One region of the Vibrio sp. PSi01 genome, then DNA from elsewhere that is predicted to be linked to it. Evidence: predicted binding sites of a transcription regulator. Region 1 holds the regulator's gene; each other region holds the start of a gene.
The links. Region 1 encodes PurR, which represses purine synthesis genes. Its sites were predicted from a motif close to TNANGNAAACGTTTNCNTNA; they were not measured.
Positions count from the first base shown of each region.

Region 2: the regulator PurR is predicted to act here: its motif matches at 2,398-2,417, upstream of pckA (phosphoenolpyruvate carboxykinase (ATP)).
Region 3: the regulator PurR is predicted to act here: its motif matches at 1,573-1,592, upstream of glpX (class II fructose-bisphosphatase).

Region 1 is NZ_JBHNYN010000003.1:362,400-365,875, reverse strand. It holds gene ACFI6G_RS06955 (TVP38/TMEM64 family protein) at 1-249, opposite strand, end outside; gene ACFI6G_RS06950 (TfoX/Sxy family DNA transformation protein) at 382-972, opposite strand; cyclic di-GMP riboswitch class I at 1,100-1,185, opposite strand; gene purR (HTH-type transcriptional repressor PurR) at 1,356-2,360, opposite strand; gene torD (molecular chaperone TorD) at 2,677-3,324, opposite strand.
Region 2 is NZ_JBHNYN010000015.1:85,355-88,830, reverse strand. It holds gene ACFI6G_RS17610 (AsmA family protein) at 1-443, opposite strand, end outside; gene pckA (phosphoenolpyruvate carboxykinase (ATP)) at 600-2,225, opposite strand; gene hslO (Hsp33 family molecular chaperone HslO) at 2,563-3,456, opposite strand; gene hslR (ribosome-associated heat shock protein Hsp15) at 3,475-3,476, opposite strand, start outside.
Region 3 is NZ_JBHNYN010000012.1:72,075-75,550, forward strand. It holds gene ACFI6G_RS15795 (1,4-dihydroxy-2-naphthoate polyprenyltransferase) at 1-386, shown strand, start outside; gene rraA (ribonuclease E activity regulator RraA) at 460-978, shown strand; gene zapB (cell division protein ZapB) at 1,085-1,327, opposite strand; gene glpX (class II fructose-bisphosphatase) at 1,652-2,659, shown strand; gene ACFI6G_RS15815 (helix-turn-helix transcriptional regulator) at 2,839-3,465, shown strand.

The sequences.
Region 1 (3,476 bases):
ATTCCAAAAACCAAAGAGCGCAGCACCCAATAGGGTCACAACAGCAGCTCCTGGAATCGAGAAAGCGGTAATCATGACGTAAGCTGCGAAATAAATAGCAGCCGCGGCGATAAAATTACTGTCAATGTATTCATTCAAAACGGCTTGCTGAGCCTTGGCATTCTCAAGTGTGAGGTATTGGCCAAAGTTGACGCCTAGTAAGACAATCGTTATTACCAACACAATACCCAATATCATTTTCTTACTCATTGATACTTCCTCTAAATTTTCAATGCATACCGATAGTATAGATAGACAGGTAAAGCTTAGATTAACTTTCAACAGATATAAAAAAAAGCCGCATAAATGCGGCTTAGTTATGTGTAGTTTTAACTGATAATGTTAATTTACGCGACTGATAAGCTCTTCGCGACGCTGCTGCGGTATAACAGACCAATGTGTACCATTAATCGCACCTTCTAGCGCCCAAAGTAACTCGATACTGACAGAGGACGCGTGAGATTCCTTGATGGCGTTAAACGCGTTTACAGAGCCAGATTCATATAAACGTTCTACGGAATCTATCCCAGCCTTTTTCAACATGCGCTCGGTAGCAAGTCGAAGGTTAGGAAGGTCTTTTAATCGAGTTGGTTTAGCAGAAGACTGTTCAGCTTTTTCATCTTTAGCAAAACCCAAAGACGTAGTCGCAAGCTGCAAGATTTTTTCTTGATCCTGCCACAGGCCTTCAGGCAAAGCGAAATATTTAGTAACAACAGGGAAGCCACGTTTTTTGTAAACGTAAGGTTGAAACCCTTGTTGTTCAAATTGTTTTGTTGTGCATTTGTCCGCTCGTATATGCAACTGGTCATTTACAACCAGAGCAAACATCGTGTCATCGGCAAAAAGACCGAAGCCACCAAACATTGAACGTGATTTTATTTTTCCTAGGGACTCAAATAACTTCATTGAGTCCTTTAGTATCGGTTTATCCATGTTATTTATCTCGGTGTATTTGAACTACGCCACCAAATAAGCAGGTCCGAGAGATTAGCAAAATGTTGCAACTAAATTGTCAATAAGCCGTAAATTACTAAATTATTAGTAACCACTGCATTTTGCCATCGGTAACCCCGCTACCATACCAACGAGTGGTTTAGGCCGGAAGCTTTGCGTCTCACTCTTTCGAGTGGTTTGCCCTGTGCGTGACTGATTAAATAGAATAAAGTTTTTGTTGAATGAAGCTCACACTTGTTATTTCAAAATGTGATATTGCTTCAATTAATGATCTTGCTGTTATGATACCAGGTTCATTAATGTTGTTGATAAAAAAAGCGCACCTAAAGGTGCGCTTGATTAGAATAAACTGAATTTATCAATTAATTTAACGTTTTAACTGTACTTCGTTCAACAATTTCAGGGTGCATTTCGAAAACGCGTTTTTCATGATCTTTATCTTTGATGCGTTCTAACAAAATTTCGAATGCATTTTTACCAACACGACGCTTCGGTTGGTGAACCGTGGTCAATGGTGGGGAGAAATATTCAGCGAGTTCGATGTTATCGTAACCAATAACTGATATATCTTCAGGAATGCGAATTCCTTTTTCTTGTAATCGACTCATCAAACCTAGTGCCATGGTGTCGTTGAAACAGAACACTGCCGTTGGGCGATCTTTCATCTCAACAATCTTATCTGCTGCTATAACAGCAGTATCACATTCAAAGTTACCTTCAATGATCAAGCGTTCGTCAGTGGCAATATTAGCTTCGTCAAATGCACGTTTGTATCCTGCGATACGTTCAACACAGGCTGCTTTATCTAAGTGGCCACTTAAACAAGCAATCTTAGAGTGACCGCGTTCAATAAGGTACTTGGTCGCTAGGTAGCCACCTTCTTCAGAGTTATCAATGATCTTGTCGGCTTGAGAGCTCTCAGGACCCCAGTCCATCACTACTTTAGGAATGTCAGCGTGACGGTCTAACATTTCTCTTAGTTCTTCAGTTAGGTCTGAACACATAACCAAGATGCCATCTACACGCTTCTCTGCAAGCATTCGAATGTAATCACGTTGCTTCTCATAAATACCGCCTGTGTTACACAAAATCAAAGTGTAGCCTTGACGGTAGCAGTAGCTCTCTACGCCATCGATAACCTCAGAGAAGAATAGGTTGGTTGACTGAGTTACTAGCATGCCGATAGTGCGTGTTGTATTACATTTCAAACTACGAGCAACAGCACTCGGTGCATAGTTTAGTTCGTCTACGGCTTTGTTTACTTTTTCTTGAGTCGCTTCTGCGACAAAACGTGTTTTGTTGATTACGTGAGAAACGGTTGTTGTTGATACGCCTGCTAAGCGAGCGACATCTTTTATAGTGGCCATGGTTTTATCCTATTAGAAGCTACTTTCCCAAAGTACGGAATAAAGTAGCCGTTAAGCTACTTAACTAAGAGCTTAAATTTGTAGGGCTCTTTGGGTACTAAAGTGCTAAAAAACAAAAAACCGCTATTGAGCGGCTTGTCTTAACACCGAAATGCTTTGAACTTAAATAAGCTTAGCATTTCGTGAATGTTTCATATTTTATCGTTTGCGGTCACAATTTTAGACTGACTAGAAATTACTCGCAATATAATTCACCCAGAAATCCGGGTGAATTGTCACATTCTACTGAATTTATTTACCTAGTCGTTGGGCGAACTTATTCACCAGCTAAATATTGAGTGTCTAAATTGCAAAATGCGAGTAGCAAAGACGAGACCGAAGCGTAGAAACCAAACTGGTCAACGTCATGACATTTCACATTAAACTTTGGCAACCAAGTAAGTAGTTGCTGATCGATAAACTGCTGTTGAATGACGAACGATTTCTCTAATTCTTCTTCAAGCTCAGTTTCATTTGAACGGATGATTAGATTGCCAAGGAAGTCGAGTTCGATAGCAATGTGATCTGCAGGTTCTTTTAAGTCTTGGTTCACGATTAAGTTGTGCTTAGCCATGATGTCTTCCATGTCTTTAGCTGGCTTATCGTTTAATAGACCTGTTTCGCCGATGTACATTGAAGCGTAAGGTAAAGCACCATGTTTGTCTGTCTTCAAGAAAAGGTCGCAGAAGTCAGCAGACAGTTCCAGTTGGGCATCTTCACGTGTTTGTAGACGGTTCAATGCGTCTACAAGCTTATCAATCGAAGGCTTTAGAGCTTCATTCGAACCTAAACCAGAAAGGAAAGAACGAATTTCAACAGAGTGGTAGTGATCGAGTTCTTCTTGAGTGAGCTCTTTGGCGAATAAGCTTGATAACCACCAGTAAATTTCTGCTCTTTGCTCGTTGAATGCTTTCGTATCTTTCATTTCATAGATCCTGATTTAGTCTTGTGATGTTTATATACCCAGCGCCGTTAAGTCATTTGGGTACAAGCACACCAAGGCTGAATAACAAGGTTATTTGCTAAGCGCAAAGTGACTCGTTCGTAGTAATGCCTATATTGAATTGCGATGGACGA
Region 2 (3,476 bases), on a different contig from region 1:
AGGTTGATGCCTCGTGTATTAAAGTCTGGAGTCGAGAAATCTAGATTATTGATGGCCAACTGATGGAGTTTGAGACTTGGTTGAGTCAATACCGATGTGAGTGTTTCCAGATCGTCAGCTTCTAACTGGAGTCCGCTGATTAACACCGAGTCTAAAACCAGCTTGGCTTCAATAAGAGAGTCTGAACTGAACCAGATATCGATCTTATCGATATAAAGAGGCGTTTGCTGTTTAGGTTGGTTGTGGGTGATGCCCATCAAGGTGATGTGATACGGCGCCTGATACTCAATATCTTCAATGAGTACAGGTTGTTCAATCGTATGCTTGATAAAAAAGTTAGCAACATCAGCTCGGTATTGAGTTTGTAAGCTTAATAGCAGCGCCGCGAGAAGTGCAACGATGATGGAAAGCACAATGCCGAGCACCATGAATACCTTTTTCATTCCTTGAAAGCCTTAATTTTCACTAGTCTTAAAACAGAGTGGAACAAAAATGGGTAAGCAGCAACAAAAAAGCCCCTCAAAAGAGGGGCTTGCTACAAAAATATCATTTTGAAACAGGGTCTTTGCATTTCGCTCAACCCCGAGCAGACTTTAGGGTTAGTCTAGTTGTGGACCTGCAGCAACCAGTGACTTACCTTCAGCGTTATCTGTGTACTTGTCAAAGTTGTTGATGAAGCGCTCTGCTAGATCTTTCGCTTTGCTTTCCCACTGCAATGGATCAGTGTACGTATCACGCGGGTCAAGAATCGTAGGATCTACGTCGTGCAACGCTAGCGGTACTTCTAGGTTAAACATAGGGATAACCTTAGTATCCGCTTGGTCGATTGAGCCATCTAAGATAGCGTCAATGATGCCACGAGTATCTTGAATCGAGATACGTTTGCCTGTGCCGTTCCAACCAGTGTTCACTAGGTAAGCTTCTGCTCCCGCCGCTTCCATACGTTTCACAAGCACTTCAGCGTACTGAGTTGGGTGAAGAGTTAGGAATGCAGCACCGAACGCAGCAGAGAACGTAGGAGTTGGCTCAGTAATACCGCGCTCTGTACCCGCTAGTTTCGCTGTGAAGCCAGATAGGAAGTGGTACTTCGTTTGTTCTGGAGTCAGTTTAGATACTGGCGGTAGAACACCAAATGCATCAGCGGTCAGGAAGATAACTTTTTGAGCGTGACCTGCTTTTGATACTGGTTTAACAATGTTGTCGATGTGATGAATCGGGTAAGAAACACGAGTGTTCTCTGTTTTTGAACCGTCATCAAAATCGATAGAACCATCGCCACGAACCGTTACGTTCTCTAGTAGTGCATCACGACGGATTGCGTTGTAGATTTCAGGTTCAGCTTCTTTAGATAGACGAATTGTCTTCGCGTAACAACCACCTTCAAAGTTGAAGATACCATCGTCATCCCAACCGTGCTCATCATCACCGATTAGCTCACGTTTAGGATCGGTTGATAGGGTTGTTTTACCAGTGCCTGATAGACCGAAGAAAATAGCGACATCGCCTTTCTCGCCAACGTTTGCACTACAGTGCATTGAAGCAATACCTTGTAGAGGTAGTAGGTAGTTCATCATTGCGAACATACCTTTTTTCATCTCACCGCCGTACCAGGTACCGCCAATGATCTGAACACGTTCAGTCAGGTTGAAAGCGACAAAGTTCTCAGAGTTTAGACCTTGTTTCTCCCAGTTAGGGTTGGTTGTTTTAGCACCGTTCATTACCACGAAATCAGGTTCGAACGTTGCTAGTTCTTCGTCGGTTGGACGAATGAACATGTTCTTAACGAAGTGCGCTTGCCACGCTACTTCAGTGATAATACGCACACTTAAACGCGTATCTGGGTTAGCACCACAATAACCGTCGATGACAAACAGACGCTTGCCAGATAGCTGAGTTGTTACAAGCTCTTTCAGCTCGTCCCATACTTCAGTGGTAATCGGTTTGTTGTCATTTTTGCCTTGATCTGACCACCACATGGTATCGCGTGTTGTGTCATCTTTAACAATGTACTTATCTTTTGGTGAGCGGCCAGTAAAGATACCAGTATCAACCGCAACGGAGCCTAGTTCCGTTACTACGCCTTTTTCGTAGCCTTCTAGACCCGGCAGTGTTTCTTCAACGAATAACTGCTCGTAGCTAGGATTACGAAGAACTTCGGTAACGCCAGTCAGTCCGTGCTTAGTTAGATCAATTTGTGCAGCCTTAGTATGTTCCATAACGGTCATAGGTGCTCCTTGTAGGATATTTTGTAGGGATTTTGTAATAATTTTTTATTGTTATCTGCTCACCATGCTAGCAACGAGGCTCGGGGGAAACAGGGATACAGCTCAAAAAATATCCATATTAACCTTGGGGTTTTAAGCGCCTCGTCACATATTGGCCCAACTAGTCTATCCTGTACGCAAACCTTTGCGCTAGGGGCGAGAACATTATTAATTGATTAAAATTAAGCGGTGATTTTATTACGAGATGTTACGGAGTTTGCGCTATTTTGATCACAAAAAAGGCCAGCTGAGTGCTGACCTTTTTGGGGTAAATTACGTGTTTTTGGTACGCCGTAAATTAATGAACCGTATTGCTGCCTTTATCTGCCGCTTCTGCGTAAAGAGCATCTACATCATTTTTGTCGAACGAGTAGTTTGTGCCACAGTAATCGCAGTGTAGTCCCACACTACCTTCCGTGCTTAGAATGTCGTAAATCTCTTCTTGAGCAACAGTAATGATAGCCGCAGCGCTTCGATCACGTGAACAGCCACAGAAGAACTCAACCGGTTGAGGTGTAAATACCTGAACCTTCTCTTGGTTGTATAGACGGTAAAGCAGTTCGTTAGCTTCTAAAGAGAACAACTCTTCGTTTTTAACGGTGTCGGTTAGTTGCTCTAGATGCTCGAAATCATCTGGCGTACCTGTGCCGTCAGGCATAACTTGTAAAAGCATACCTGCAGCGTGAGCTTTGCCTTCATGTTCGCCAGTGCGCAGCCATAGACGAGTCTTAAGCTGTTCTGAGTTAGCAAAGTAACCTTCAAGAACGTCAGCAAGCGTTTCGCCTTCCAGACCAACGATACCTTGGTAACGTTCACCTTTCTTAGGATCGATGGTGATCACTAGGTGGCCTTTACCCATTAGGTCGTGTAGGCCTGCATCATCAGCAATCTCGCCTTCAAAGCGAGCGACACCGCGGATCTTTTGGTCGTGATCGCCATTGATAACAACTAGAGATACTGGGCCATCACCTTGCAATTGCATGGTAATAGAGCCTTCAAACTTTAGGGTCGCTGTTAATAGCGTCGTTGAAACCAATAGCTCGCCCAGTAGCTTTTGAACTGGCGCTGGGTATTCCTTGCTAGAAATAATCTGTTGGTACGCTTCATCGATTTGTACCAATTCACCACGTACTGATAGATCTTCAAATAGGTAGCGATTTAAAACATTACTTGTAGACATTGGGTCTGCCATTTGGCTATTCCTTCTAGCTT
Region 3 (3,476 bases), on a different contig from region 1:
TATTTCTTCCAGCGTTAGGCTGCGGACTGATGGCGGTTGCGGTACTCAATATCAATAACATGCGTGATATCGAAAACGACAGTGAATGCGGGAAACGCACCATGGCCGTTCGTCTAGGACAACGCAAAGCTAAGCAATACCACTTTGCACTTCTTGGATTGGCTCTCGCGTCTTTCGCTCTGTACCTACTCATTCAAGAAAAACCAGTCTGGATCAGTCTACCGTTTTTACTCAGCATTATTATTGTCTATAAGCATGGCAAGGCCGTGTGGGAAACAGAGAAGCCAGCACAAATAGCGCCGATGATGCCTGTCATTGTGAAATGCTCACTGGTCACTAACCTATTGTTTGCAGGGGTTGTCGTAGCTCAAACTCTACTGAGTTAATTGAGACTAATCATTGCAAAGGGATCAAGCACCGATATACTCAAACTAAGCTCATTGTTCAAAAGGTACGCAAATGGAATACAACACTTCAGCACTGTGCGACATATATCTGGATCAAGTGGATGTCGTGGAACCAATGTTCAGCAACTTCGGTGGACGAGCATCCTTCGCCGGACAGATCACGACATTAAAGTGTTTTGAAGACAACGCTTTGATTCGCTCCGTATTAGAGCAAGATGGCTTGGGACGAGTGTTGTTAATCGATGGTGGCGGCTCACTACGTAAAGCGCTGATCGATGCGGAGATAGCCCTACTTGCCGAAGACAATGAGTGGGAAGGTATTGTGGTTTACGGCTGTGTGCGTGAAGTCGATGAGCTTGAAGATATGAACCTAGGTATTCAAGCCCTAGCCTCTATACCTGTCGGCGCAAGCCAAGGTGGAGTAGGTGAGATTGATGTACCGGTTAACTTTGGTAGCGTGACCTTCTTACCGGAAGATTACCTCTACGCAGACAACACCGGCATCATCCTTTCTGCAGAGCCTCTGGATGTAGAACTTGATCTGGATGTTGAAGAAGAAGAGGTCGAGTAACTCAGCTTTGAATAATAAAACAAAGCATAAGAGTACGAAGCATTAGAACACAAACAAAAACGCCCGCTAATCAGTAGCGGGCGTTTTTTTAAATCCGAAGAGTCAATTACTCTACGTCATCCATTTTACCAAGAAGGTTACGGATACGATCTTGCCATGCAGAATGCTCTTCCTGCATTTGCTGAGTTTTTTGCTCTAGCTCATGACGACTTGCTTTAAGCTCACTAGCTTCAGTTGCTAGTGCTTGTTTCTCTTCTTTAAGCTCTTCCACTTCCATTTGAAGAAGTGCAATTGTATCTACTGCTGTTTGAATTTTTGCTTCTAGCTGCTCTAGTACTTCAAAAGACATTCTGGCCTACCTTTAAGTTATTCGTTTGATGGTGAAGGTTCACTCCACTTATTTCCCCATTCTACTCAGCAGAGCAAGGATAAACACTCAATATATTCGATATTTTGCGTCATTCGATGAAAAAAACAGCGCTTTTTACCGAATATTGACGTGAACTATTACCAACGCAACAACAGACTGATTATTTTGATGAATATTACCGGTTTTCGACCGCAAATTGATCAAGAGCAATCCCCAAAAAACAAAAAGGCAAACGTTTCCTTTTGGATATGGTAAAATTCGCCGCGAAATTTCTATTCCCCCTTTGAAAATTTTGGAGTCCGCATGAAACGCGATTTAGCAATGTCATTCTCTCGTGTCACAGAAGGTGCAGCACTAGCTGGTTACAAGTGGCTTGGCCGTGGCGATAAAAACGCTGCAGATGGCGCTGCTGTAGAAGTAATGCGTAGCCTATTAAACAAAACCGAAATTAGCGGTGAGATTGTTATCGGCGAAGGTGAAATCGATGATGCACCCATGCTATACATCGGCGAAAACGTAGGTGTAGGCGGCGACGCTGTCGACATCGCAGTTGACCCAATTGAAGGGACACGCATGACAGCAATGGGTCAATCAAATGCATTGGCAGTACTTGCTGCAGGCGAAAAAGGCAGCTTCCTTAAAGCGCCTGATATGTACATGGAAAAATTGGTAGTAGGCCCTGGCGCTAAAGGCGTGATTGACCTAGAGCTTCCATTGACCGAGAACCTCGAAAACATCGCTAAAGCATTAGGTAAAACACTCGATACTCTAGTAGTAACCACGCTTGCTAAACCTCGTCACGATCAAATCATCGCTGACATGCAAGCAATGGGCGTCCGTGTATTTGCAGTGCCTGATGGTGATGTTGCTGCTTCAATCCTAACGTGTATGCCAGATAGCGAAGTAGACGTCATGTACTGCATCGGCGGTGCACCTGAAGGTGTGGTTTCTGCTGCGGTTATTCGCGCACTAGACGGCGACATGCACGGCCGTCTTCTCCCTCGTCATGAAGTCAAAGGCGACACAGAAGAAAACCGTAAACACGGCGAAATTGAACTAGAACGTTGTGCTGAAATGGGCGTAACAGCGGGCATCGTGTTAAAAATGGAAGACATGGCGCGCAGCGACAACGTTGTATTCTCAGCAACAGGTATCACTAAGGGTGACTTACTAGAAGGTATTTCTCGCAAAGGTAATATCGCAACCACAGAAACACTGCTTATCCGTGGTCGCTGCCGTACGATCCGTCGTATCAAGTCTATCCACTATCTAGAGCGTAAAGACCCAGAAGTAGTGGGTCATATCCTGTAAACCTAAGCTCGGTTAAACAAAACATTCGAAGGCTGATACCAAGTATCAGCCTTTTGTTTTATGTCCTACGAGAATGGCACCATTTACAATCAATATAGTAAATGGTTATCAATATAGTAAATGGTTTGCTTTATAAACACCTTGCCCCATAATAGTAAGGTTCATGAGGTAGGGATAGTATGAAAACGAGCGACAAAATCTTACAAACCATTAAGCGTCAAGGCGCGGTAACCGCGAAACAATTGTCAGAAGAATTTGGCATGACGACAATGGGTGCAAGACAGCACCTGCAAAGTTTGGAAGATGACGGTATTCTTGCGTTTCATGACGTAAAAGTAAAAGTGGGACGCCCTACCCGCCACTGGTCTCTGACTCAGCAAGGGCATAGTCAATTCTCAGACCGACACGGTGAACTCACCATTCAGGTGATTGACGCTGTCGAAAACCTATTTGGCAAAGAAGGCTTAGCTAAAGTTGCAGCTGAACGTGAACAGCACACTCTTAAGCAATATCAAGCCGCTCTATCCGACTGTAATAATCTGATCAGTAAACTTGAAAAACTCACCCAACTTCGCGAAGAAGAAGGCTACATGGCAGAACTTCAAGAACAAGGTGATAACTATATCTTGATCGAAAATCACTGTCCTATCTGTAAAGCAGCGACTCGCTGTCCAAGCCTCTGTCAATCTGAGCTCAATGTATTTACTGAGTTACTCAAAGGTGAGTGTCATGTAAGCCGCACTGAACACATTATCGCTGGTGAGCGACGCTGTACTTATACTTTAACACCAGCACTTTTAACGTAGCCTCTGTATCA